One region of the Stappia sp. TSB10GB4 genome, then DNA from elsewhere that is predicted to be linked to it. Evidence: riboswitches for the same ligand, from Rfam matches in the RefSeq annotation. Region 1 holds a riboswitch; the other holds the start of a gene.
The links. Region 1 has a riboswitch for S-adenosylmethionine ahead of TSB10GB4_RS06580 (hypothetical protein). Riboswitches for the same ligand answer to the same signal wherever they lie in the genome.
Positions count from the first base shown of each region.

Region 2: another riboswitch for S-adenosylmethionine. It lies ahead of TSB10GB4_RS05505 (O-succinylhomoserine sulfhydrylase); the one in region 1 lies ahead of TSB10GB4_RS06580 (hypothetical protein).

Region 1 is NZ_FYAV01000036.1:41,311-52,955, forward strand. Features, by position in the region: gene TSB10GB4_RS06545 (TRAP transporter fused permease subunit) at 1-1,273, opposite strand, end outside; gene TSB10GB4_RS06550 (TAXI family TRAP transporter solute-binding subunit) at 1,405-2,358, opposite strand; gene TSB10GB4_RS06555 (endonuclease/exonuclease/phosphatase family protein) at 2,632-3,717, shown strand; gene TSB10GB4_RS06560 (ROK family protein) at 3,881-4,801, shown strand; gene TSB10GB4_RS06565 (YceI family protein) at 4,889-5,500, shown strand; gene TSB10GB4_RS06570 (methyl-accepting chemotaxis protein) at 5,740-7,794, shown strand; gene TSB10GB4_RS06575 (acyl-CoA thioesterase) at 7,999-8,349, shown strand; gene TSB10GB4_RS06580 (hypothetical protein) at 8,307-8,693, opposite strand; SAM-I-IV-variant riboswitch at 8,737-8,875, opposite strand; gene TSB10GB4_RS06585 (MFS transporter) at 8,928-10,190, opposite strand; gene serA (phosphoglycerate dehydrogenase) at 10,402-11,645, opposite strand, start outside.
Region 2 is NZ_FYAV01000032.1:2,984-14,628, forward strand. Features, by position in the region: gene TSB10GB4_RS05490 (helix-turn-helix transcriptional regulator) at 1-290, shown strand, start outside; gene TSB10GB4_RS05495 (thermonuclease family protein) at 329-1,318, shown strand; gene TSB10GB4_RS05500 (methyl-accepting chemotaxis protein) at 1,563-3,269, shown strand; SAM riboswitch at 3,412-3,491, shown strand; gene TSB10GB4_RS05505 (O-succinylhomoserine sulfhydrylase) at 3,534-4,730, shown strand; gene TSB10GB4_RS05510 (CDP-alcohol phosphatidyltransferase family protein) at 4,727-5,329, opposite strand; gene apaG (Co2+/Mg2+ efflux protein ApaG) at 5,467-5,859, shown strand; gene TSB10GB4_RS05520 (bifunctional diguanylate cyclase/phosphodiesterase) at 6,155-8,260, shown strand; gene TSB10GB4_RS05525 (tellurite resistance TerB family protein) at 8,374-8,787, opposite strand; gene TSB10GB4_RS05530 (lysine--tRNA ligase) at 9,013-10,680, shown strand; gene TSB10GB4_RS05535 (WecB/TagA/CpsF family glycosyltransferase) at 10,724-11,476, opposite strand.

The DNA of each region.
Region 1 (11,645 bases):
ACAGGATCAGCGAGGTGATCTTGACCCCGAGGCCGGTCAGCCCGAGCACGCCGATGATGATCGAGGCGCACAGGATGATCGCCGCGATGGTGGCGATCTGCCGGCCGGAATTCACCGCCGCTTCCTCCAACCGCAGCAAGGTGCGGCGTGCGTCGAAGCTGAGGCGGGCATCAAACGCCAAGAGCAGCGCACCAGTGAGGATCGCCAGCGAGGCGGCATATTGCGGCGTCACCTTGAGGCCGAACATGCCCCACAGCAGGACCGAGAACGGCACGAGGAAGAAGGCCGAGGTGATGACGACCGCGCGCAGAGCCGGTCGGTCCTCCGGCGCGATCCCCTTCAGCACATGGCGGAAGGAGAAGGCGTCGATACCGACCCACACCGCGAGAAAATAAAGGCCGGCCGGCAGCAGCGCGGCCATCATGATGTCCGAATAGGGCGTGCCGGTCAGTTCGACCATCACGAAGGCGCCCGCGCCCATCAAAGGCGGCATGATCTGGCCGCCGGAGGAGGCAACCGCCTCGACCGCCCCGGCGAGCGAACGCGGATAGCCGAGCCGGGTCATCGCCGGCAGGGTGATGGCGCCGGTGGAGGCGACATTGGCCGAGGCCGAGCCCGAAATCGAGCCGAACAGCGCGGAGGAAATCACCGAGACCTTGGCCGCGCCGCCGCGCAGGCGGCCGGCGGCGGCGGCCGCGACATTCATGAAGCCCTGCCCCGCCTCGCCGGCATTCAGCACCGCGCCAAAGATGACGAAGATGGCGACGACCGAGACGGAGACCCCTGTGAGCTTGCCCCACAGGGCGCCTTCCGCGATCGTCAGCGTGCTGAACAGGCTCGCCAGCGGCAGGCCCGGATGGCCGAACTCGCCGGGGATGGCCTCGCCCCAGACCGCATAGGCGAGCGCGAGGGCCGCCACCAGCGGCAGCGGCCAGCCGATGGCCCGGCGGGCCATCTCCAGCGTGACGCCAAGCAGGACCAGGGCAATCGCGAACTGGCCGTTGTCTACGAGGAAGCCGTACTGATCGCCAAGCGCGCGATGGTTCCACGCAACCCACAGGCAGGCGGCAACGCCGATGACTGCCAGCGGCAGGCCTGTCCAGCGCTGGAACGGGGTGCGCGCCATCAGCACGAAGACAAAGGGGACGGCAAGCGCCATGTGCAACGGCCGGCTGACGAGATTGGGCACCAGGCCGGTGAAGACCAGCCACAGGTGAAAGCCGATGGACAGCGCACCGAGCGCTGCCCAGAACAGCCGGGCCGAAAGAGACATGAACGCCGTCCTGGTGAACTGCCCGACCGCGCCGAAAACGGTGCGGCAGGATCAAAAACCATCGGCCCGGACGGGTGTCCGGGCCGCAACCGTGCCAAAGGCCAGCCGAGCGTATGGCGGCCGCCTGCGCCTTATTTCTGCGCGTCGGTCAGGGCCACGCCCTGTTCTGCGTAATAGCGCTGCGCGCCCGGATGGATCTTGCCGGAAATGCTGGCCAGCATATCCGTCGTCACACCCGCCCACCACGGCGCGTCGGCGCTCATCTTCTCCTTCTGCTCCCAGAAGGTCTTGGTCAACTGATAGGCGGTATCGTCGTCCATCGCGGTGGTCGTGTAGGCGACCACGTCCAGCGAGGTGGTGACGACGTCCTGGTCCTGGCCCGCATAGGTGCCGGCCGGGATCACCGTTTTCGTCCGCTTGGTCTCGGCGACCTGCTCGTCGGACAGGGACAGCAGCGTGACGCCGGTGCCGGCCGCCGCCTCGATGACATTCGGCGCCGGCCAGGAACTGGCCGTGACGAAGCCGTCGATCTGGCCGTTCTTGAGCGCAGCACCAGCGTTGGACAGTTCCACGTCGGCCAGTTTGACCTTGTCCTTGAGGCCGAAGAGTTCGAGATACTTGGCGCCTTCCGTGGCGCCGAACGTACCCTTGCCGATCAGGATGCTCTTGCCTTCCATGCCGGCGAAGTCGGTGACGCCGCTGTCCGCCGACATGACGAAATGCATGGTCAGCGAGGGGATCGGAAAGAGCGCACGGATCTCATCGAACTTCGGATTGCCCTTGCCGTCGAACGGTCCCTTGGCGCCCTGCGCCTGGCCGACGAGGCCCGGAGGCGTGGTGAAGACGTAGTTGCCGGGGCGCACCGCCGCTTCCATCACGTTCTGCACCGAACCCTGGCTCTCCTCCAGCGTGACGATGATGCCGCCATCGGTACCGGCCTTGATCGCCTCGGCGATCTGCACGCCCATCTGGTAGTAGGACGTGCCGGCGGAGGCCGACTTGTAGGTCACCCGCGTCTCGGCGGACGCGGACAGCGGCACGAGCGCGGCAAGGCCGGCAATGGCGAGTTTGCTCCAGATCGTCATGTATCCTCCCAGGGGATTGTTTGTTGCAGTGTTTTCGGGCGGGGCGCCTGCGACAAGGCGACCGGGCCGGCAAGCGGATCGGGAGGCAGAGATTAGTCCGCCCGCGCGCGCCATGCATCCCTGAAATCGCGGAAAATGACAGGAGTGCGCACCCCAAACCCGGGGCGGGGATCGTTTGTCGACATGGCCTGCGCAAGCCTACCTCTGCCATTGACGCAGCGGCAGCGCCCGCTCAAAGTGCGAAGGTCCGCCCGCGCAATCAGGAGGTGCTAAATGGCCCGCACGCGCTTCTCGGTCGCCACGCTCAATGCGCGCAATCTGGTCAATCCGGAGACCAACTACTACCGCAAACCGGACGGCAGTTGGAATCGCTATTCCCGCGCCGCCTTCGCGCGCAAGGTCGAGTGGCTGGCCGAGCAACTCGTTCGGCTCGACGCCGACCATGTCTGCCTTCAGGAGGTGTTCCATGCCGAGGCGCTGCAGGCGGTCGCCGAGCGCCATGCCGCCCTGGTCGCGGTGCGTGGTCTTTCCCAGCCGCCGTTTGCCAGCGTGCTCCACTTTCCCAATGACAAATCCCGGCCGGACGATCCGAGCCCCGGGCTCGGCTATCTCGGCCGTACCGTTCCGTTGGCGCACCGCCGGCTGCAGGACCTCTCGGCCGACCCCATCGAACTCGGCAGGGAACTGGGCTTTTCCTACCGTCTGACCGCAACGAGCCGACCGATCGCCATCGTCGAGATCGCCCTTGCGGACGGGGTGCCGGCACTGCTCTTCAATACCCACCTCAAGTCGAAGCGACCGCTCCTGCCGGAGGGATCGCCTGCGGCGGATGCGGCCAACCTTCTGTTCCTCGAGCGTGCCAGCGGCGAGATCGCATCGCAGGTGCTGCGGGCGGGCGAGGCACTCGCCCTGCGCCGGGAGCTTCTGCGCGCCATGCGCGACAACAGCCGCCCGGTCTTCGTCGTCGGCGATCTCAATGACGAAACCGACGCTGTGACCACCCAAGTCGTTGCCGGCGAGGCGCCCTGGCGCAACGAACGCGACATGGCGGTCAAGCGCGCCTTCTGGGACGTGGAACTCTACCATGCGGCGCGCGTGCACCTGCGCCGCAGCGAGCACGGCGATATGACGACCCACATCTACAACGGCGCATACGGCACGCTCGACCACATCTTCTTCAGCCAGGAATTCTACTATCGCAACCGCGCCGCCCTCGGCGATCTCGACTATGTGCAGGTATTCAACGACCACCTGGTCGACAGCAGCGCTCCCGGCGTACGCGAAAACCGCGACGCCTCCGATCATGGCCAGGTTGTCGCCCGCTTCTCGCTGAAGGAACCTGCCGCCCTGACCGGCTGAGGCTGCGCCGGGGCGCCGGCCCGAGCACGGAACACGTTCCCCGGCGCAGCCGGTGCCAGACGCCACCTTGGGCGCACGGGTCCCACCTTGCTATGATCGCGGCGCGACTCGGGCGGGGCGAAAGTCCCGCCGTGCCCCACACACCCGCGACCGGACAGCCTTCATGACAGATCCGCACACCGCGCCACTTCGCCTCGGCATCGACTGGGGCGGGACCAAGATGGAGATCATCGCGCTGGAGGCGGACGGTTCGGAGCGTTTTCGCCTGCGCGTGCCGACGCCGCGCGACGACTATGACGGCTGCATCCGTGCCGTCGTCGGGCTGGTCGAAGCCGCCGAGGCGGCAACGGGCCGGAGGGGCACCATCGGGCTCGGCATCCCCGGTTCGCTGTCGCCGGCGACCGGCCTCGTCAAGAACGCCAATTCCACCTGGATGAACGGCATGCCGCTCGACCGCGACCTGGAAGCGGCGCTGGCACGGCCCGTTCGCATCGAGAACGACGCCAACTGCCTGGCGGTCTCGGAGGCCACCGACGGCGCCGGCAAGGGCGCGCATGTGGTGCATGCGATCATCATCGGCACCGGCTGCGGCTCAGGGATCGCCATCGACGGACGGGCGCATCGCGGCCGCAACGGCATCGGCGGCGAATGGGGCAACATCCCGGTGCCCTGGATGACCGACGAGGAGTTTCCCGGTCCCGACTGCTGGACCGGCAAGCGCGGCACCATCGACCGGTGGTGCTCAGGCACGGGCTTCCAGTGGGACCATGAGCAGGCGAGCGGAGTGAAGCTGACGGGTCACGAGATCATCGAACGGGCACGCGCCGGCGAGGCCGCCGCGGCCGCCACTCTCGACCGCTACGCGTCGCGACTGGCGCGTGCGATGGCGATGGTCGCCAATATCCTTGACCCGGATGTCTTCGTGCTCGGTGGCGGCATGTCGAATATCGAGGAACTTTACGACCTGCTGCCGCGGGAAATCGGCCGGCACGTCTTCTCCGACCAGTATGACGTACCGATCCGCAAGGCGGTGCATGGCGACAGTTCCGGCGTTCGCGGCGCCGCCTGGCTGTGGAACGCCTGAGCCGGCAAGATCCGTTCGCCCTTGCCCTCGCTGTTGTCGGCCGCGCGCCTATATGATCCGGCAGGACCACAAGGGAGGAGGCCGCACGTGTCCCTGTTCAAGCCTGCCCGCATCGCCGCTTGCGCTGTCGCATTTGCAGCCCTGACCGCAGCCCTGACCGCAGCCCTGCCCGCCCGGGCCGAACCGCGAACCTATGTCATCGATCCGAGCCACTTCTCCATCGTCTTTAACGCCATGCATATCGGTTACGCGCCGACCTGGGGCCTGTTCCTCAAGGGCGAGGGCAGCTTCACCTATGACGAGAACACGCGGGAACTCTCCGACCTGTCGGTCGCCATCGAGACGGCAAGCGTCTTTTCCAACGACGAGCGGCGCGACGGACACCTGCGCTCCGACGACTTCCTGAGCGCGGACGCGCATCCGCGCATCACCTTCCGGATGACGGACGCGCGCGCCGAGACCGAGGCGACCGGGACCGTCATCGGCGACCTCACCCTGCGGGGCGTGACCCGGCCGGTGACGCTCAATGTCACGCTCAACAAGATCGGCCCCTACCCGTTCGGCGACACCCATGTTGTCGGCATCAGCGCCAGAACGGTTTTGCGCCGCTCCGACTTCGGCATGATTTATGCGGTCGAGAACGGCTTCGTCGGCGACGAGGTAGACATCCGCATCGACCTTGAAGCTGTCCGGCAATAGAGCCGCGGCCGGCCAGGTGTGCCGTGGAATTCTCCACTCGTCCCAACGACTTTGATGTGAGCCGGCGCTCTGAATGGATAGCGAAGACCTGCTTCGCGCACTTAGGGTCAGCGCCGAATCAACTTGACCGCAATTGTCACATTAATCCATCACTACTCAGGAATTAAGCCGATAGTAACGCAGCCTCCGCTAGGCATAAGGCCAGAACTATTCCCGAGGGGCCTGCTGGGGGTTTCGTAATGCGCTTTTCCGACCTGTCGATCCGCAACAAGCTGCTGGTGAGCGCCGGTATTCTGTTTTCCGTCTCGATCATCGGCGTCAGCCTTGCCGGCTCCATGGTGATGTCGTCAACGGCCGAGGGAGATGCGAGACGGGAAGCCCAGGCGCTGCTGTCGGGCTATGCGGCAGATGTGTCAGGCGATGTGTCGCGCTCGCTGACCGTCGCCAAGACAGCCGCCGCCGCGGTCGAGGGGCTCATCGCCAATGGCATGACCGACCGGGACCGGCTCGGCGATCTGATGATCCGCACGGTCGAGAGCAATCCCAACCTGGTGGGCATGACGCTCGCCTTCGAGCCGAACGGCCTCGACGGCCGTGATGCCGAGTTCAAGGACCACAAGTATTCCGACGCCAACGGGCGGTTCGTTCCGTATTTCTACTTCGGCGCGGACAAGAAGGTGGCGGTCGAGCAGTTGATCATGACCAAGGAGGCCGGAACCGAAGGCTGGTACGACATGCCGGTCCGCGAGAACCGCTCCCTGATCACCCCGCCCTATACCTATCCGATCGACGGCAAGGACGTGCTGATGACCACCATCAGTTGGGTGGTGCGCAAGGGTGACAAGGCCGTCGGCATCGCCACCTCCGATCTGTCGCTGGCCGACATCGTGGAAAAGATGTCCGCCAACCGGCCTTTCGGCCAGGGTGAAGTCAAGCTCATCGGCGGTGACGATCTCTGGGTCTCGACGTCGGATACAAACCTGCTCGGCAAGAAGGTCGAGGATGGCGAGGTGCTGAAGCTGCTGCGCGCCGCGGATGCCGGCCAGTCGGAGAGCCTTGTCGGAGACCGCTTCCTCACTGCCGTGCCGGTGACGTTCCCCGGCGTCGAGGAACGCTGGTACGTCACCCTCGACGTGCCCTATTCGGCAATGATTGCCGGCGCCGTGGCGGCACGCAACACTATGCTGGCCATCGGCTTCGGCCTGTTGCTGGCGGTGCTGGCGGTGGTCTGGCTCGGCGCCGGAGCTCTCGCCCGTCCGGTGGCCCGCCTGACCGACGTCATGGCCCGTCTTGCCGCCGGCGACACCTCGGTCGATGCCGGCATGGACGAGCGGCGCGATGAGATCGGCGACATGGCGCGTGCCGTCGAGACCTTCCGCGACAACGCCATCGAACGCCAGCGGCTGGAAGGTGCGCAATCGGAGGAGGCACAGGCCCGCGCCGCCCGCCAGGCCCGCACGGAAGCCCTGATCGCGGATTTCCGGGACAAGGTGCAGGCGCTGATCGGGACGGTGAGCGCGACGGCGAACGGGCTGGACGAGACCGCGCGGGCGCTCTCCTCCTCGGCCCAGGAAAGCGCCGAGCGCGCCAGCGAGACCACCCAGGCAAGCTCGATCGCCACCGACAGCGTCCAGACCGTCGCCAGCGCCGCCGAGGAACTCTCCGCCTCCATCGCCGAGATCTCCCGGCAGGTCGGCCAGACCACCCAGGTCGTCGATCAGGCCACCCAGGGCACCCGTCAGACCAACGAGAAGGTCGCCGGTCTTGCCGCCGCCGCCAACAAGATCGGCGAGGTCGTCTCCTTGATCCAGGCGATCGCCGAACAGACCAACCTTCTCGCCCTCAATGCCACCATCGAGGCGGCGCGGGCGGGCGAGGCCGGCAAGGGCTTCGCCGTCGTCGCCGCCGAGGTCAAGGAGCTCGCCACCCAGACCTCCAAGGCGACCGAGGAGATCGGTGCCCAGATCGCCGCCATCCAGGGCTCGACCGGCGAGGCCGTCGCCGCCATCGGCGAGATCGCCCAGATCATGCAGGACGTCAACGGCTACACCGCATCGATCGCCTCCGCCGTCGAGCAGCAGGGCGCCGCCACCAGCGACATCTCCCGCTCGGTCCAGCAGGCGGCCGAGGGCACCGGCGCCGTCACCCGCAACATGGAGTTGCTCGCCAATACCGTCGACAGCACCTCCTCAGCCGCCGACAACGTCCTCGACGCCTCAGGCGCCATGAGCCGCAACACCGACGCCCTTAGGCATGAAATCGACAGGTTCCTGCATGAGGTCGCAGCCGCCTGAGACGGAACCGCCACCGACCCTGCCAGGCAGCATCCCAGCCCCCGGCCCGCCTCGCGGACCGGGGGCTTTTTCTTTCGCAAGGAGGCAAAGCAGCGATAGGCTGTCGAGGGTCCATCCCGCGATTCCGCGACCAGACAGGAGATCTCGCCCGTGAACGACCAGGAGACCATCGAAACCCCGACAGGCGAGTTGACGCTGCGGACGATGGCCATGCCCGCCGACACCAACGCGGCCGGCGACATTTTCGGCGGCTGGGTGCTGTCGCAGATGGACCTTGCCGGGGGCATCGCCGCCGGACAGCGGGCGCGCCGGCGCGTGGTGACAATCTCCGTCGAGCGGATGACCTTCATCCGCCCGGTGCATGTCGGCGACGTCCTCTGCGTCTATTGCCGGGTGACCGGCGTCGGCCGCACCTCGATGAAGATCGGCATCGAGGCATGGGCGCTGCGCCATCGCCACGGACGACGCGAGAAGGTGACGGATGCGACCTTCACCTTCGTCGCCGTGGACGATCAGGGACGTCCGATCCCGGTGCCGGCGGAAGACGAGGACTGACGGCGGCGCAGCCGCGCCCGTAGCGCCATGGCGAGATCCGGATGGCGGGCGGCGATGTCGCGGAACAGCACTTCGTCGACCGCCTTGCGGCATCCGCCCGCCCACAAGCGTTCGAGATCCGCAAGCCGGCGAGCCCGCTCCGCATCATCAAGGCCGGGCTGTCTGCAATCCCGGTCGAGCCCCAGGCACGTGGCGCGCATCTTCAATCCGGCCGCCAGAACGCGGATCTCCGCCAGTTTCAGGGTTGCCGCGAACGGGGCGTGCCGCTTGGCGGCACGGCACGAGGCAGCCGGATCGGCGGGCGGGCGCCCAATCAGCGAGGCACCGGACGTTGCTCTGGACATAAAAAATCCTCCATCGGTTTCCCGAGGAGGACTGGCGCGGATCAAACGACCGTTTGGTTGCCGCATGATGCGGCCACATCCCCAAAACGCGGACCGGTTGACCCGGTCTTCAGTGTCAGGGAGACCACCTTGCCCGGTCGGGCAGGTTGGCGAGGGCGCCAGCCCTTCTCTTGATGACGGGCGTTCTATGCCACGCGGCGGGCTCTTTCGCAAGAGGCAAGCATCCTCGTGACCTTAAGCGGCGTCGCGGGAGGTGCCCTCGTCGTCCTCGGCGCGGGGATCGAGAGCCAGCGTCTCGGGGGTGGAGAAGCGCACGCCCGACGCCATGGCGACGAACTCCTCCTTCTCCTCCGGCGCCAGCGGCGCGCGCTGGGTCATGCGCCAGATCGAAAAGCCGATGATCAGCGCATGGGCCGCGGAGGTGACGGCAAACAGGCCCTGCGGCCGCGTCATGGTCATCATCACCGACGCCAGCAGCGGGCCGACGATCGAACCGACGCCGAACAGGAGCAGCAGGCCGCCGCTGGTCTTGAGGAACTCCCCCGGCGGCGAGTGGTCGTTGGCATGAGCGACGATGACCGGGTACATCGAATAGATCATGCCGCCGAACGCCGCGACGAGGGAAATGATGGCGAGAGGCGACAGCGCCTCGCCGAATGTCAGCGCCATGCCCACGAGAAACCCGGCAATGGCGATGCCGATCAGCACGATGCGCCGGTCGATACGGTCGGACAGCATGCCGACGGGGACCTGTATGAGCGCACCGGCGAGCAGCGCCACCGACATCATGGTGGCGATCGAGGACACGGACAATTCGACCTGGCGACCATAGACGGCGCCGAGCGTCCCGAACGCGCTGTTGGAGATGCCGACGAGAAAGACGCCGATCACCGCCACCGGCGAGTTGCGCCACAGCGAACGGATGTCGAGGCGGACCTGGGAGAGCGGCTGCGGGGCAGCGGCGGTCGACAGCGCGGTCGGCAGCAGCGCGCAGGAATAGACCATGGCTCCGATCACGAAGAACAGGTAGCCGGCCGGATCGCCCAGGGTCAGCAGCATCTGGCCGGCGGTGGTCGCGCCCAGATTGATCATCGTGTAGATGCCGAAGATGCGGCCGCGCGTGGCCGGGTTGGCCCGCTCGTTCAGCCAGCTTTCCACCACCATCGCGGCGCCGGCGAAACAGAAGCCGGAGAGCGCCCTGAGCGGGATCCAGGCCCAGGGTGTCATGAAGACGAGATTCAGCAGCACGACGATGGAGGCGAGCGAGCAGAACACGCCAAACGCCCGGATGTGGCCGACCCGGCTGACGATGATCGGGGTCAGCAGGCACCCGGCAATATAGCCCACCGCCCAGCCGGTGCCGAGCAGACCGAGCGAATTGTCGGAAAAGCCCTCGAAGGAGCCACGCAGAGGCAGAAGCAGCCCCTGAAGGCCGCCCGCAAGCAGCAGAAGCGCAGAACCGACGAGCAACGCAGCGATGGGAAGAATGTGGGTCATGCGGGTCGGCTGGCTGGCGGAACGGGAGTGCCTGCAGTCACAGGGGGCGGGAACGAGCCCAACTCCCAACCTATCCTGTGGGCCTGCGTCGGAATTGAGGCAGGCGGCGGCGAAAGGCCGGCAGCGCGAAGCCGCCGCCCTGTTGTCGCAAGCCTAGCAATTTTTCATTGAAGAACAACAGCGGCCGGTCGGTTCCGGCCGCCTTGCGCGTTCACACCCGGTTCAGCAGCCGTGCGCGGATGGTGCCGGACAGGCGGCGGATCTCTTCGAGGATCTCCACGGCGTTTTCCACCGGCCCGTCGGCGTCGAGCACCACATAACCGATCTCGCCGTCGGTCTGATAATGCTGGGCCGCGATGTTGATCTCGTAGCGGGCGAAGAGGTCATTGAGCTTGCCGAGTTCGCCCGGAAGATTGCGCTGCACCTGAATGAAGCGGGTGTTGCGGGTGCCCTTCGGCAGTTGCACCTGCGGAAAGTTCACCGCACCGATCGTTGAGCCGACGTCCGAATATTCGATGAGACGACGGGCAACCTCCTCGCCGATGCGTTCCTGCGCCTCCTCCGTCGAGCCGCCGACATGCGGCGTCAGGATGACGTTGTCGAGCCCGCGCAAGGGAGACACGAACTCCTCGTCGTTCGACTTGGGCTCGCTCGGGAACACGTCGACGGCGGCGCCGGCCAGATGACCGGAGCGCAGGGCCTGCGCCAGCGCGTCGATGTCCAGCACCGTGCCACGGGCGTTGTTGATGAGATAGGCGCCCTTCTTCATCGCGGCGATCTCGGCTGCGCCGATCATGCCACGGGTCTCGGGTGTCTGCGGCAGGTGCAGGGACACGACATCGGCGACGGCGAGCAGTTCCCCGAGTGAGGCAGTCGGCTCGACATTGCCGTGGCGCAGCTTGTCGGCGTGATCGTAATAGACCACGCGCATGCCCATCGCCTCGGCGAGCACCGCCAGTTGCGAGCCGATATTGCCGTATCCGACGATGCCGAGGGTCTTGCCGCGCACTTCGTTGCTGCCAGCGGCCGTCTTCAGCCACCGCCCGTTATGCGCGGCCATCGACTTGGCGAAGGCGCCGCGCATCAGCATGACGATCTCGGCGATGGTCAGTTCGGCCACGCTGCGGGTGTTGGAAAACGGCGCGTTGAAGACCGGGATGCCGCGACGGTTGCTGCCGACCAGATCGACCTGGTTGGTTCCCACGGAGAAACAACCGACCGCGACCAGCGTGCCGGCTTCCCTGAGAATCGCCTCGTCGATCTGGGTCCGCGAGCGGATGCCGACGATATGAACGCCCTGCAGCGCCTCGATCAACGCCTCGCGATCGAGCGCCGCCTTGAGCTGGGTGACATTGGTGTAGCCGGCCTGATCGAGCAGGGCGGGAGCGGTCGGGCTGATGCCTTCCAGCAGGAGCCAGCGAATTTGATGCTTCGGGCGCGACAGGCCGGTCTTCA
Region 2 (11,645 bases), on a different contig from region 1:
GCAGCCCGTCCGAGATCCCGGGCGAGGACTGCGCCATCCGCGTCACCGGCGACGGCCTGCTGCCGTTCTACCGGGAGGGCGACGTCATCGTCATCTCGCCGAAGCGGGCGATCCTGCGCGGCGACCGGGTGGCGCTGCGCCTCGCCTCGGGCGAACTCAGGGCGCGGATCTTCGACCGGCGTCTGCGCGGGCGCATCGAACTGTCGCCGCTCGACGCGGAGAGCGCGCCCGAGCGCCTCGTCGCCGACGAGGTGGTCTGGATGGCGCGGATCATCTGGGCGAGCCAGTAGCGGCACGCCGCGGGAAAGACGGCAGAACGGGAACGGACATGGGACGCACCTTCCTCATCGCAGTGCTGATCGCCGGCGTGCTCGCCATCGCCGCCGATTACGGCAGCGGCGGCCTTGTGAGAGCCGTGCTCACCGGCATGCCCCCTGGCGAACCGGCACAGGTGCAGGCCCAGACACAGGCACCAGACATGCATGCGGAGGCGGATGCCGCGGAGCGGCCTGTCGCGGGGGAGCAGCCGGCACCTGCCGTGGCACAGGCGCAGGCGGACGACCGCACGGCCCCCACCTCGCCGTCGCCCTCGCCCGCTCCCGCGCCGATCCTGCCCGACGCGCCGGACCCGACGAGCATCCGCAACGTTACCCCGTCCGACATCCTGCCGCCGCCCCAGGTGTCCGGCCCGCTGAAGCGCGTCGCCCCGCAATTGCCAAAGCTGCCCGAACGGGAGATCCCGAGCGAGATCACCTTTCACCAGCCCTTGGTGCTGGACGCCGGCAGCTTCCGCGCCAAGCACCTGACCATCCGCCTTGCCGGCATCGACGCGCCCGGCCCGGAGGAAACCTGTCCCTCGCGGCTCGGCGGCACCTGGCCCTGCGGCATGCGGGCGCGCACGGCGCTGCGCGGCCTGGTGCTGCGCCATGCGGTCACCTGCGAGGACATGCAGGACACGCCGGCCGGCGTCGTGCTGGCCCGCTGCCGCCGCCAGGGCACGGACCTTGCCGCCTGGCTGGTGGCGCAGGGCTGGGCCCGCCCCGGCGAGGGCGCCGGCGAGGAGCTTTTCGCGGCGGCGGCGGCCGCGCGCGAGGCGCGCCGCGGCATCTGGCAGCTCGATGGCCCGGCGCTGCCCCCCGGCTCATCCCTGCCCGCCTTGCCCCTACCCGCCTTGCCCCTGCCCGGCGAGCTGCCTGATCCCTTGCGGCCGGCGCCGCAGCAGCCCGGCCGCGACGCGGACGGCACACAGGTCTTGCCGCTCGATCTGCCTCCCGTTGAAATTACCGACACCCCCTGGCACCCGGGCAACGCCCGGTGACGTCGCGTTCGCCATTTTCAACGACAGAAATAGAATGAATTGAGAAATGATACTTCAAGAATAATATATATTTCTTACTTGCAACCAACGGTAGAGGAAAGCGGCGCAACACCCATCCATCGCTGCATTTTTCAAACAAATTCAACGGGATCGGTTTTCGAGCTCCGTAAATTTAACATGCGGTTAACCAACATATTGATAGTTTTCGACCGGGGTTAACCCGGCAGCACATAAGGAGACAAGAATGTTCTCGCTCAAATCCTACCGGATCACGCCGAAGATCCTGTCCGTCGTCATCTTGTTGAACATTGCGATGATCGCGGTCGGACTGGTCGGCATCTTGGCGCTCCGGGTGGTGGCGGTTGACGCCGAATATGCCGCTCAGGCTTCCGACCAGGCTGTCGCCTCGGCGCGGCTCAATCAGCTCATCCTCTCCATCAACCGCGCGGAACTGCTGGCCGCAGCCGAGCCGCGCGAGGATCTCATCAAGACCGTGAGCGAGGACTACCGGCAGGACGTCGCGCGGATCGCTGGTTATCTCAACACGATCCGCTCCTCGACGTCGCCGGAGGTCCAGGCTCTCCTGCGGCAAGCCGAACCGGCCGTCGCCAGGCTGGTCGCCTCGTCCGAAAAGACGATGGCCCTCGCAAGCCAGGTTCGCGGCACCGCGACGCCGGAGCAGGACCGGCAACTGGCCGATCTCGCGCTGGGAAGCGGCGAACACGCCACGGCAGCGCGCGCCATCGTCACCGAGCAGACGACCACGCTGATCAGCCGCGCGAACGATCTGGAAGACGATATCCAGAAGGTCGCGCAGTCCAAGGAGATCCTTCTCTACATCGTCATGGCCAGCGCGACGATCGTCGGCCTCGGCCTCGGCATCCTGATCGGTCAGACCGGCATCGCCAAGCCGATCCGCATGATCAACGAGACCCTGGGCGAGCTTGCGCGCGGCAATTACGACGTGAAGATCGTCGGCGAGGACCGAAAGGACGAGGTCGGCGACATCGCCAAGGCGGCCGAGGTGTTCCGCGCCAGCGGTCTTGAGGCGATCCAGATGCGGGCGGAGCAGGAACAGGCCAAGGTGCTGGCCGCCGAGCGGCAGAAGGCGGCGCTCAACCAGATGGCGGACGACTTCGAGAACGCGGTCGGGGAGATCGTCAACATCGTCTCGTCGGCGGCGACCGAGTTGCAGGCGGCGGCCGGCACGCTGACCGCCTCCGCCGAGGAGACCAGCTCCCAGTCGGCCTCCGTCGCGGCGGCGGCCGAGCAGGCGGCGATGAACGTGCAGACCGTCGCCTCGGCGGTCGAGGAACTGGCCAGCTCCGCCGGCGAGATCGGCCGTCAGGCCGACCAGTCGCGCCAGGTCGCCGGCCGCGCCGTCAGCGAGGCGACCCGCACCACCGACCGGATGAACGACCTGCGCACCAATGCCGACCAGATCGGCGCCATCATCAGCCTGATCGACGAGATCGCCGAGAAGACCAACCTGCTCGCCCTCAACGCCACCATCGAGGCGGCGCGCGCCGGCGAGGCCGGCCGCGGCTTCGCGGTCGTCGCCAACGAGGTCAAGGGCCTCGCCGAGCAGACCGCGCGGGCCACCGCCGAGATCTCGACCCAGATCAAGTCGATGCAGAGCTCGACGCTGGAGGCCAGCGAGGCGATCTCCGGCATCGGCCGCACCATCGAGGACATGAGCAACATCTCGGCCGCGATCTTCGCTGCCGTCGGCGAGCAGGGCAACACCACGACCGAGGTCGCCCGCAACGTCCAGCAGGCCTCGCAAGGAGCGGGCGAGGTGACGTCCAACATCGTCGGCGTCACCCAGGCGGCACAGGAGGCAAGCTCCGCCTCCTCGCAGGTGCTGTCCTCGGCGAGCGAGCTCGCCCGGCAGTCCGAACTGCTGCGCGGCCGGGTCGCCGAGTTCCTGCGCACCGTGCGCGCCGCCTGAGGCGCGGCCGCCGAGCCCTCCAGCTTCCCGCAACCACGGGCCGCCCTCGGGTGGCCCAACTCCGACAACAACGGGCCGCCCTCGGGCGGCCCGTTCCATGCAAGGACCGTTGACGCGGCTGGCGCGCTGGACTATCAGGATTGTCGAATTCCGTGGTGATTTGAGCCGGCCGGCTTGCAGCCACGTTAAACAAGTCGCTAAACAGGCCGGGTTGCAAAGACCCCGGCCCCATCGCGGCCGGGGTTTTTGCATCTGGAGAACGGCATGACGACGAACAGGCACGGCTGGCACCCCGAGACGACCCTGGTGCATAGCGGAACGACACGCTCCCCCTATGGCGAGACGTCCGAGGCGATGTACCTCACCCAGGGCTTCGTCTACGCAACGGCCGAGGCGGCCGAGGCGCGGTTCAACGGCGATGATCCCGGCTTCGTCTATTCGCGCTATGCCAACCCGACCGTGGCGATGTTCGAGACCCGCATCGCCGCGCTGGAAGGGGCGGAGGCGGCGCGCGCCACCGCCAGCGGCATGGCCGCCGTCAACCTGGCGCTGATGGCCTGCTGCAAGGCCGGCGACCACGTCGTCGCGGCCAAGGCGCTGTTCGGCTCCTGCCGCTATATCGTCGAGACCCTGCTGCCGCGCTTCGGCGTCTCCTCGACGCTGGTCGACGGCACCGATCTCGACGCCTGGCGCGCCGCCATCCGCCCGGAGACGGTCGCCTGCTTCCTGGAAAGCCCGACCAATCCGACGCTGGAGGTGATCGACATCGCCGCCGTCGCCGAGATGGCCCATGCGGTCGGCGCCAAGCTGATCGTCGACAACGTCTTCGCCACGCCGATCTGGCAGTCGCCGCTGGCGCTCGGCGCCGACATCGTCGTCTATTCCGCCACCAAGCATATCGACGGCCAGGGCCGCTGCCTTGGCGGCGTGGTGCTCGGCACCGAGGAATGGATCGCCGACGAGGTGATGCCCTTCATGAAGCATACCGGCCCGTCGATGAGCCCGTTCAACGCCTGGGTGATGCTGAAGGGGCTGGAGACGCTGGCCCTGCGCGTCGAGCGCCAGACCCGCACCGCGGCGCGGCTTGCCGACCTGCTGGCGGCGCATCCGGCGGTCGCCCGGCTGATCTATCCCGGCCGCGCCGACCATCCGCAGGCCGAGGTGGCCCGCCGCCAGATGAAGGCCGGCTCGACCATGCTGGCGCTGGAGCTGAAGGGCGGCAAGGCGGCCGCCTTCCTCGCCTCCAACGCGCTCAAGATCGTCAAGATGTCCAACAATCTGGGCGATGCCAGGAGCCTCATCACCCATCCGGCGACGACGACGCATCAGTCGGTCGCCGAAGAGGCGCGCCTTGAACTCGGCATCACCGAGGGGCTGCTGCGCCTCTCCGTCGGGCTGGAGCACGAGGACGATCTCGCGGCCGACCTCATGACCGCGCTGGATATGGCCCAGAAAGCCTAAAGCAGCCGCGCCACCATGACGAGACGCGCGGTCGCCGAGACCGCGCAGACCGCCGCGAAGCCCCAGGCGATCGGCGCGAAGGCGGCCGGAAACAGGCAGAAGGCGAGGAAGACGGCGATCGTATCCGCGCCTTCCGCCAGCCCGCCGAGATAATAGAGCGACTTCGCCCCTTGCGCGCTGGTCGCAAGCCCGCGCTTTTCCGCCATGATCGCGAAGCCGAGAAAGCTCGCCCCGTTCATGTAGAAGCCGAGCAGCAGCGCGCAGGCGGCGAGCGCATTGGCCGCCGGGTCGGCCAGCGCGAAGGCGAAGGGCACCGCCCCGTAGAAGAAGAAATCCAGCACGATATCGAGATAGCCGCCGCGATCCGTGCGACCACGGGCGCGCGCGACCGCGCCGTCGAGCCCGTCCGCCAGCCGGTTGGCGAGGATCAGCAGCGCGGCGAGCAGCGGGGCTCCCGCCCAGATCGCCAGCGCCGCGCCCATGCCGCAGGCAAAGCCGGCAAGCGTCACCGCATCGGCACTGACCCCGGCGGCGGCAAGGCGCCGGCCGGCGGCGTTCAGCATGGGGTCGATCAGCGGCCTGAGGCGAGCGTCGAACATGGGGCGGTTCCTTCGGCGGGGCACGGGCGCCGCCGCTGCGGATGGGGCTGGAAAATCGCCGGTTTCGGATTAGATTGCAACCGCATCGCCCGCCACCGGGGCCGGGCCGCAACAGCCGCTGAGGCGAAAGGAGACGCATGTACCGGGCGGTGACGCGCGACATCCAGGTAACGGTCGAGCCGCATTATCTTGTCGAGGAGTCCAGCCCCGACGAAGGCCGCTTCGTCTGGGCCTACTCCATCGACATCGTCAATCTCGGCCTCGACACGGTGCGCCTGCGCGCCCGCCAGTGGCGCATCGTCGACGCGCTCGGCCGGCTGGAGGAAGTGCGCGGCCTCGGCGTCGTCGGCGAGCAGCCGGTGCTCGCCCCCGGCGAGCGGTTCGAATACACCTCCGGCTGCCCCTTGCGCACCAGCTCCGGCATGATGGAGGGCCGCTACGAGATGGAGACCGTCGACGGCGAGCGCTTCGAGGTCGCCATCCCGGCCTTCTCGCTCGACATCCCGGGCGCCGCGCGCACCCTCAACTGAGATCTCCCCTCCCCATGCCGCCGACGCGGCATCGACGCGCGTACTGGTTGCATATGCGACAATCATCGCAACTCACGTTGCGTAGATCGAGCGTGCATCCTTGCGGCCGGCAGGATCTTTCCTTCGAGATCGGCAGGATGTGCCTGCCCTGAACGTGACCCTTGGAAAAAATCGCTAGGGAAGATCGGTCAAACATGCGAATCATAATCTATATGTTAAATTGAAATTACCATTGTGTCGGGGAATGTGGTCGGGGGATCGGGCGGAACGAGTGGGTCGACAGAGGGGAACCCGCATGCGCAAGATGGTGAGACGGCCCGGCGCGGAGGCGCTGCACCCGTTGCAGCCGCATCAACTCGCCTTCGAGGCGTGTTTCAATGCCTCGCCGATCCGCATCCTGTTCTGCGACCGCGACATGGTGGTCCGCGACGTTAACGCCACCTTCCTCGAAACGGAGGGCTTCACCCGCGGCGAGGTGGTGGGCAAGACCCTGGCCGAGCTGATCGGGCCGGCGGTGTTCGAGCGCGACCGGCCGCAGATCGAGGCGGCGCTCGCCGGCGAGGCGCAGTCGGTGGTCAGTTGGGGCCTGCGCCGCGCCACCCGCGGCCGGCTGCTGCGCATCCGTCACGAGCCGGTTCGCGACGAGGCCGGCGCGGTGATCGGCTTCCTCTCGATGCTGGAGGACACCACCGACCTGCACCAGTTGCGCCAGCGCGTGTCGATGCAGGACGAGGTGATCAACCAGACCTCCGATGCGCTCGCCGTGGTCGATGCCGACTACCGCTATCTGTGGGCCAACCCGTCCTACGCCCGGCTGTGGAACCGCCTGACCGAGGAGGTCGTCGGCCGGACGGTAGCCGAGGTGATCGGCCACGAGGCCTTTCACGAGCGGGTCCTGCCGCATCTCATAGGCTGTTTCGAGGGACGGGTCGCGCGATACACGTTCACGTGCGAGCGCGAGGGCAAAGCGGAGACGCATGTCTCGGTGCGGCTGGAGCCGCTGCGGGGCGAGAATTGCGAGATCGTCGGCGTGGTCGTCAACGCCCGCGACGTCACCGAAGAGGCGCAGTTGAACCAGCGCCTGCGCCGGCAGGCCTTGCGGGACACGCTGACGGACCTTGCCAACCGGCATGCGCTCGAGCTTGAGATCGGCAGCCGCATCGAGGCCTGCGGCGCCTGCAACGCTCTGTGCCAGGGCTGCAACACCGCCCTGCTGCTGGTCGATCTCGACGATTTCAAGGTCGTCAACGATCTTGCCGGCCATGCGGCGGGCGATGCGCTGCTCAGGCAGATCGCGAGCCTGCTGCGCAGCATGGATCCGGATGCTTTCGTCGCCCGCCTGGGCGGCGACGAGTTCGCCGTCGTGACCGGCATGGTGACCGAGACCGACGCCACCCGTTTCGGGGAACGGATCGTCCACTCGATCGAGGCGCTCGGCTTCGTGTGGCAGGGCGAGTGTTTTTCCGTCGGCGCCAGCGTCGGCGTCGCCCTGCTCGACCAGCAGGCCTTCGCCGCCTCGGCGCCCTCGGTGCAGGACGTCATCAACTGGGCCGACCGGGCCTGTTTCGTCGCCAAAGAAAAGGGCGGCGCGCGCGTGTCGGTGTTCCATCCCGACGACGACGAGATGAAGGCCCGCTTCCGGGAAATCGGCAATCTGCAACTGGTGCAGGCCGCGCTGCAGAGCGGGCGCTTCGAACTGTTCCTGATGCCGGTGGCACCGATCGACGGCACCAGCGCGCCCTGGCACGAGGTGCTGCTGCGGGTGCTGAGCGAGGATGGCCGGCCGCTGCCGCCGGCCGTCTTTATCGCCGCCGCCGAGCGCCACGGGCTGATGAGCCGGGTCGACCGCTGGGTGGTGGAGACCGTGCTGAAGCGGCTGGCGGGCCTGCCCGACGACGTTCACCTGTCGATCAACCTGTCGGGCCAGTCGGTCGGCGATCCGATCTTCCGCGACTTCCTGCTGGCGGCGCTGGACGCGGCGGCGATCGCGCCGGGTCGGCTCGCCTTCGAGATCACCGAGACCTCCGCCGTGCGGTCGATGGAGACCGCGCTGGAGCTGATCGCCGGGCTGAAGGCACGCGGCCTCGAGGTGGTGCTCGACGATTTCGGCTCCGGCCTGTCGTCGTTCGGCTATCTGCGCCGCTTCGATGTCGACATGCTGAAGATCGACGGCAACATCATCGGCAATATCGGCCATGACGTGGTGCAGCAGACCATCGTCGCCGGCATCGTCGCGGTGGCAGAGGCGATGCATGTGAAGGTGGTCGCCGAATATGTCGAGGATCTCGAGACCCTGGAGATCCTGAGGGACCTCGGCGTCAACCTGGTGCAGGGATACTATATCGGCAAGCCGGTGCCCTGGTCGCAGGTCTATGGCGACCGCGACCTGCTGCCCGCCTGACCTGCTGCCCGCCGGAGTTTTCTGTGCGCCGGAGTTTCCTGTGCGCCAGGCTTTGCTGCCCGCCTGACCCTGCGGCCGGGGCCCCTTCCCGGCCGTCTCCTGCGCCCGCCGGCTCAGGCGGTGCGGAAGCGGGCCTGGGCGCCGCGTTCGATCGCCGCAACCGTCAGCTTGTCGAGGCCGAGCGCGTCGCGCAGCAACTGCAGCACCCGCAGTTCCTCCTGCGCCACCGACACGTCGGCGACGGCGATCTCCACGCCCAGCGCATAGGCGGTGTCGCGGTAGCTCGCCGGCACGCTGGCGGCGATCACCGCGAAGGTGTCGGCCATGCCGTTCTCGGCCTGCAGCCGCTCGCCGCAATCCTGCGCCACGGCGACGATGCGCTCCTGATCGAAGCTGGCGAAGACCGGCAGCGTCTTGATGAGCTCGCCGATCGAGTGCAGTTCCTTGTCGGTCATGCTGCTGTCGGAGGCCGACACCATCACCATCACATAGATCAGGGCTTCCTGGAGGCTGACACGTTCGCTCATCGGATCTGCGGACCTTTCTTGACCTTGCCGTTGGCGGTTGCCGTTTCCCCTAATGCCCTGACCGGGCGAGCGCAAGCGGCGCTTGCGCCGGCTTTGGCGGCTGCGGCGATTTTTTGCAATGCGAAGGTTCCGTTCCGTCCGGAAACGCACTAGTCTCGCGCGCCGCCAGACCGGTATGCCAGACCGGCATCCCTTGCCATTCCACACAAAGACAACGGTCCGCACATGACCACAGCTTCGCTGCCCGAACTCGATCTGTCCCCCGCCGTCGTCGAGGCCGCCCGGACCTCGAAGGCCTGGCCGTTCGAGGAGGCGCGCAAGCTGCTGAAACGTGTGGAGAAGGCGAAGATCGACCGCCCGGTGCTGTTCGAGACCGGCTACGGCCCCTCGGGCCTGCCGCATATCGGCACCTTCGGCGAGGTCGCCCGCACCACCATGGTGCGCACCGCCTTCCGCCTGCTGAGCGAGGACCGTATCCCGACCCGGCTGCTGTGCTTTTCCGACGACATGGACGGCATGCGCAAGATCCCGGAAAACGTGCCGGACCGCGCCGCGCTGGAGCCCTATCTGCACATGCCGCTGACCGCGGTGCCGAACCCGTTCGGCGGCGATTACGACAGTTTCGGCGCGCATAACAACGCCATGCTGCGCCGCTTCCTCGACCATTTCGGCTTCGAATACGAGTTCGCCAGCGCCACCGACTATTACAAGTCCGGCCGCTTCGACGCGATCCTCCTCAAGGCCGCCGAGAAGTACCAGGAGATCATGGACGTGATGCTGCCGACGCTCGGCGAGGAGCGGCAGGCGACCTATTCGCCGTTCCTGCCGATCTCGCCGATCTCGGGCCGCGTGCTCTACGTGCCGATGAAGGCGGTCGACGCGAAGGCCGGCACCGTCACCTTCGAGGACGAGGACGGCACCGACGTGACGCTCCCCGTCACCGGCGGCAACGTCAAGCTGCAGTGGAAGCCGGACTTCGGCGCCCGCTGGGCGGCGCTCGACGTCGATTTCGAGATGTTCGGCAAGGACCACCTGACCAACCAGCCGATCTACGACCGGATCTGCGAGGTGCTGGGCGGCACCCCGCCGGAGCATTTCGTCTATGAACTCTTCCTCGACGAGGTCGGCCAGAAGATCTCCAAGTCGAAGGGCAACGGCCTGACCATCGACGAGTGGCTGACCTATGCCTCGCCGGAGAGCCTGGCGCTCTACATGTTCACCAAGCCGAAGACCGCCAAGAAGCTCTATTTCGACATCATCCCCAAGGCGGTCGACGAGTATTTCGCCTTCGCCGAGAAATATCCGTCGATGCCGGTGGAGCAGCAGCTTGCCAATCCGGCCTGGCACATCCATTCCGGCCATCCGCCGAAGGTGGACGTGCCGATCTCCTTCACCATGCTGCTCAACCTCGTCTCCGCCTCCAATGCGCAGACCAAGGACGTGCTGTGGGCGCTGATCCTGCGCCATGTGCCGGGCGTGACACCGCAAAGCCACCCGAAGCTCGACGAGCTGGTCGGCTACGCGATCCGCTACTTCGAGGATTTCGTGAAGCCGGCCAAGGTGTTCCATGCGCCGGATGAGGTCGAGCTGGAGGCACTCAAGGCGCTCGACGACGAGCTCGCCAGCCTGCCCGAGGATGCGGACGGATCGGCGATCCAGGACGCGGTGCTGGATGTCGCCCGCGCCATCGAGCGCTACCAGGACCCGGGCAAGAAGAGCCCGGACGGCGGGCCGGGCGTCTCGGTCGCCTGGTTCTCGGCGCTCTACAAGCTGCTGCTCGGCCAGGAGAAGGGGCCGCGCTTCGGGTCTTTCGTTGCGCTCTACGGCATCCCGGAGACCCGGGAGCTTATCGCGAAAGCGATCTCCGGCGAGCTCGTCTCGTCCGGCGACTGAGGGAACTGAAACTGAGGGGACTGCAACGGCCTGTCGGCCCGGCCTATCGCCGCCGCAGCCGCCAGGCCGCCACCGCCTGCCCCGGCAGCGTCAGCGCCGAGCGGACATAGCGCGGAACCAGCCGGGCCGGGTTGGACAGCATGCGCCAGAGCCATTCCAGCGCGGCGGCCCGCATCCAGGCCGGGGCGCGGCGCTGGGTGCCGGCGAGAAAATCCAGCCCCGCGCCGATCGAGGCGAAGCCAACCTGCGGCAGGCGCCGGTGGGCGCGGGCGGCGAAAATCTCCTGTTTCGGCGCGCCCAGCGCCAGAAAGCACAGCCGCGCGCCCGACCGCGCCAGCTCGTCGATCAGCGCATCGGCGCCGGCGCCGTTGGGATCGAAGCCCATCGGCGGGGCGAGCCGCGCGACGATGGCGAGCCTTGGTACCCGCGCCGTCAGCGCCTCGGCCGCGGCATCGAGCGCGGCCGGCGTCGCGCCCAGCAGCGCCACTCCCACCCCGGCCTGCGCCGCCGCCTCTGCCATCGGCACCACCATGTCCGAGCCGGGCACCAGGCTCACCGGCCGCCCGGCCAGACGCGACAGCCAGACCACCGGGTTGCCGTCGGCGACGACCAGGTCCTGCGCGGCATAGGCGGCGCGGAAGGCCTCGTCGCAGCGCAGCTTGGCGAGATGGTCCAGATTGATCGTCGCCAGCGCGAAGCCCTCGCCGCGCCGCAGCCGGGCGGACACCTCCTCCAGCAGGGCGGCGGCATCGGCATGGGTGATGGCGATGCGGTAGGGCGGGAAGCTGAATTCCAATCGAGGACCTTTCGGGCGGATCGGCTCGGATGGCGGGCGGGCGGTGTGCGGTGCAGCTCACCTATGCCACGGCCGGCGTGTCCGGGCCAGAATTTTGATCCTCGAGCAGTGTCGCAAACGGCCCTGCGCGCGCCCACGAGGAGCGCGCGCAGGATCGACGTTTCGGCAA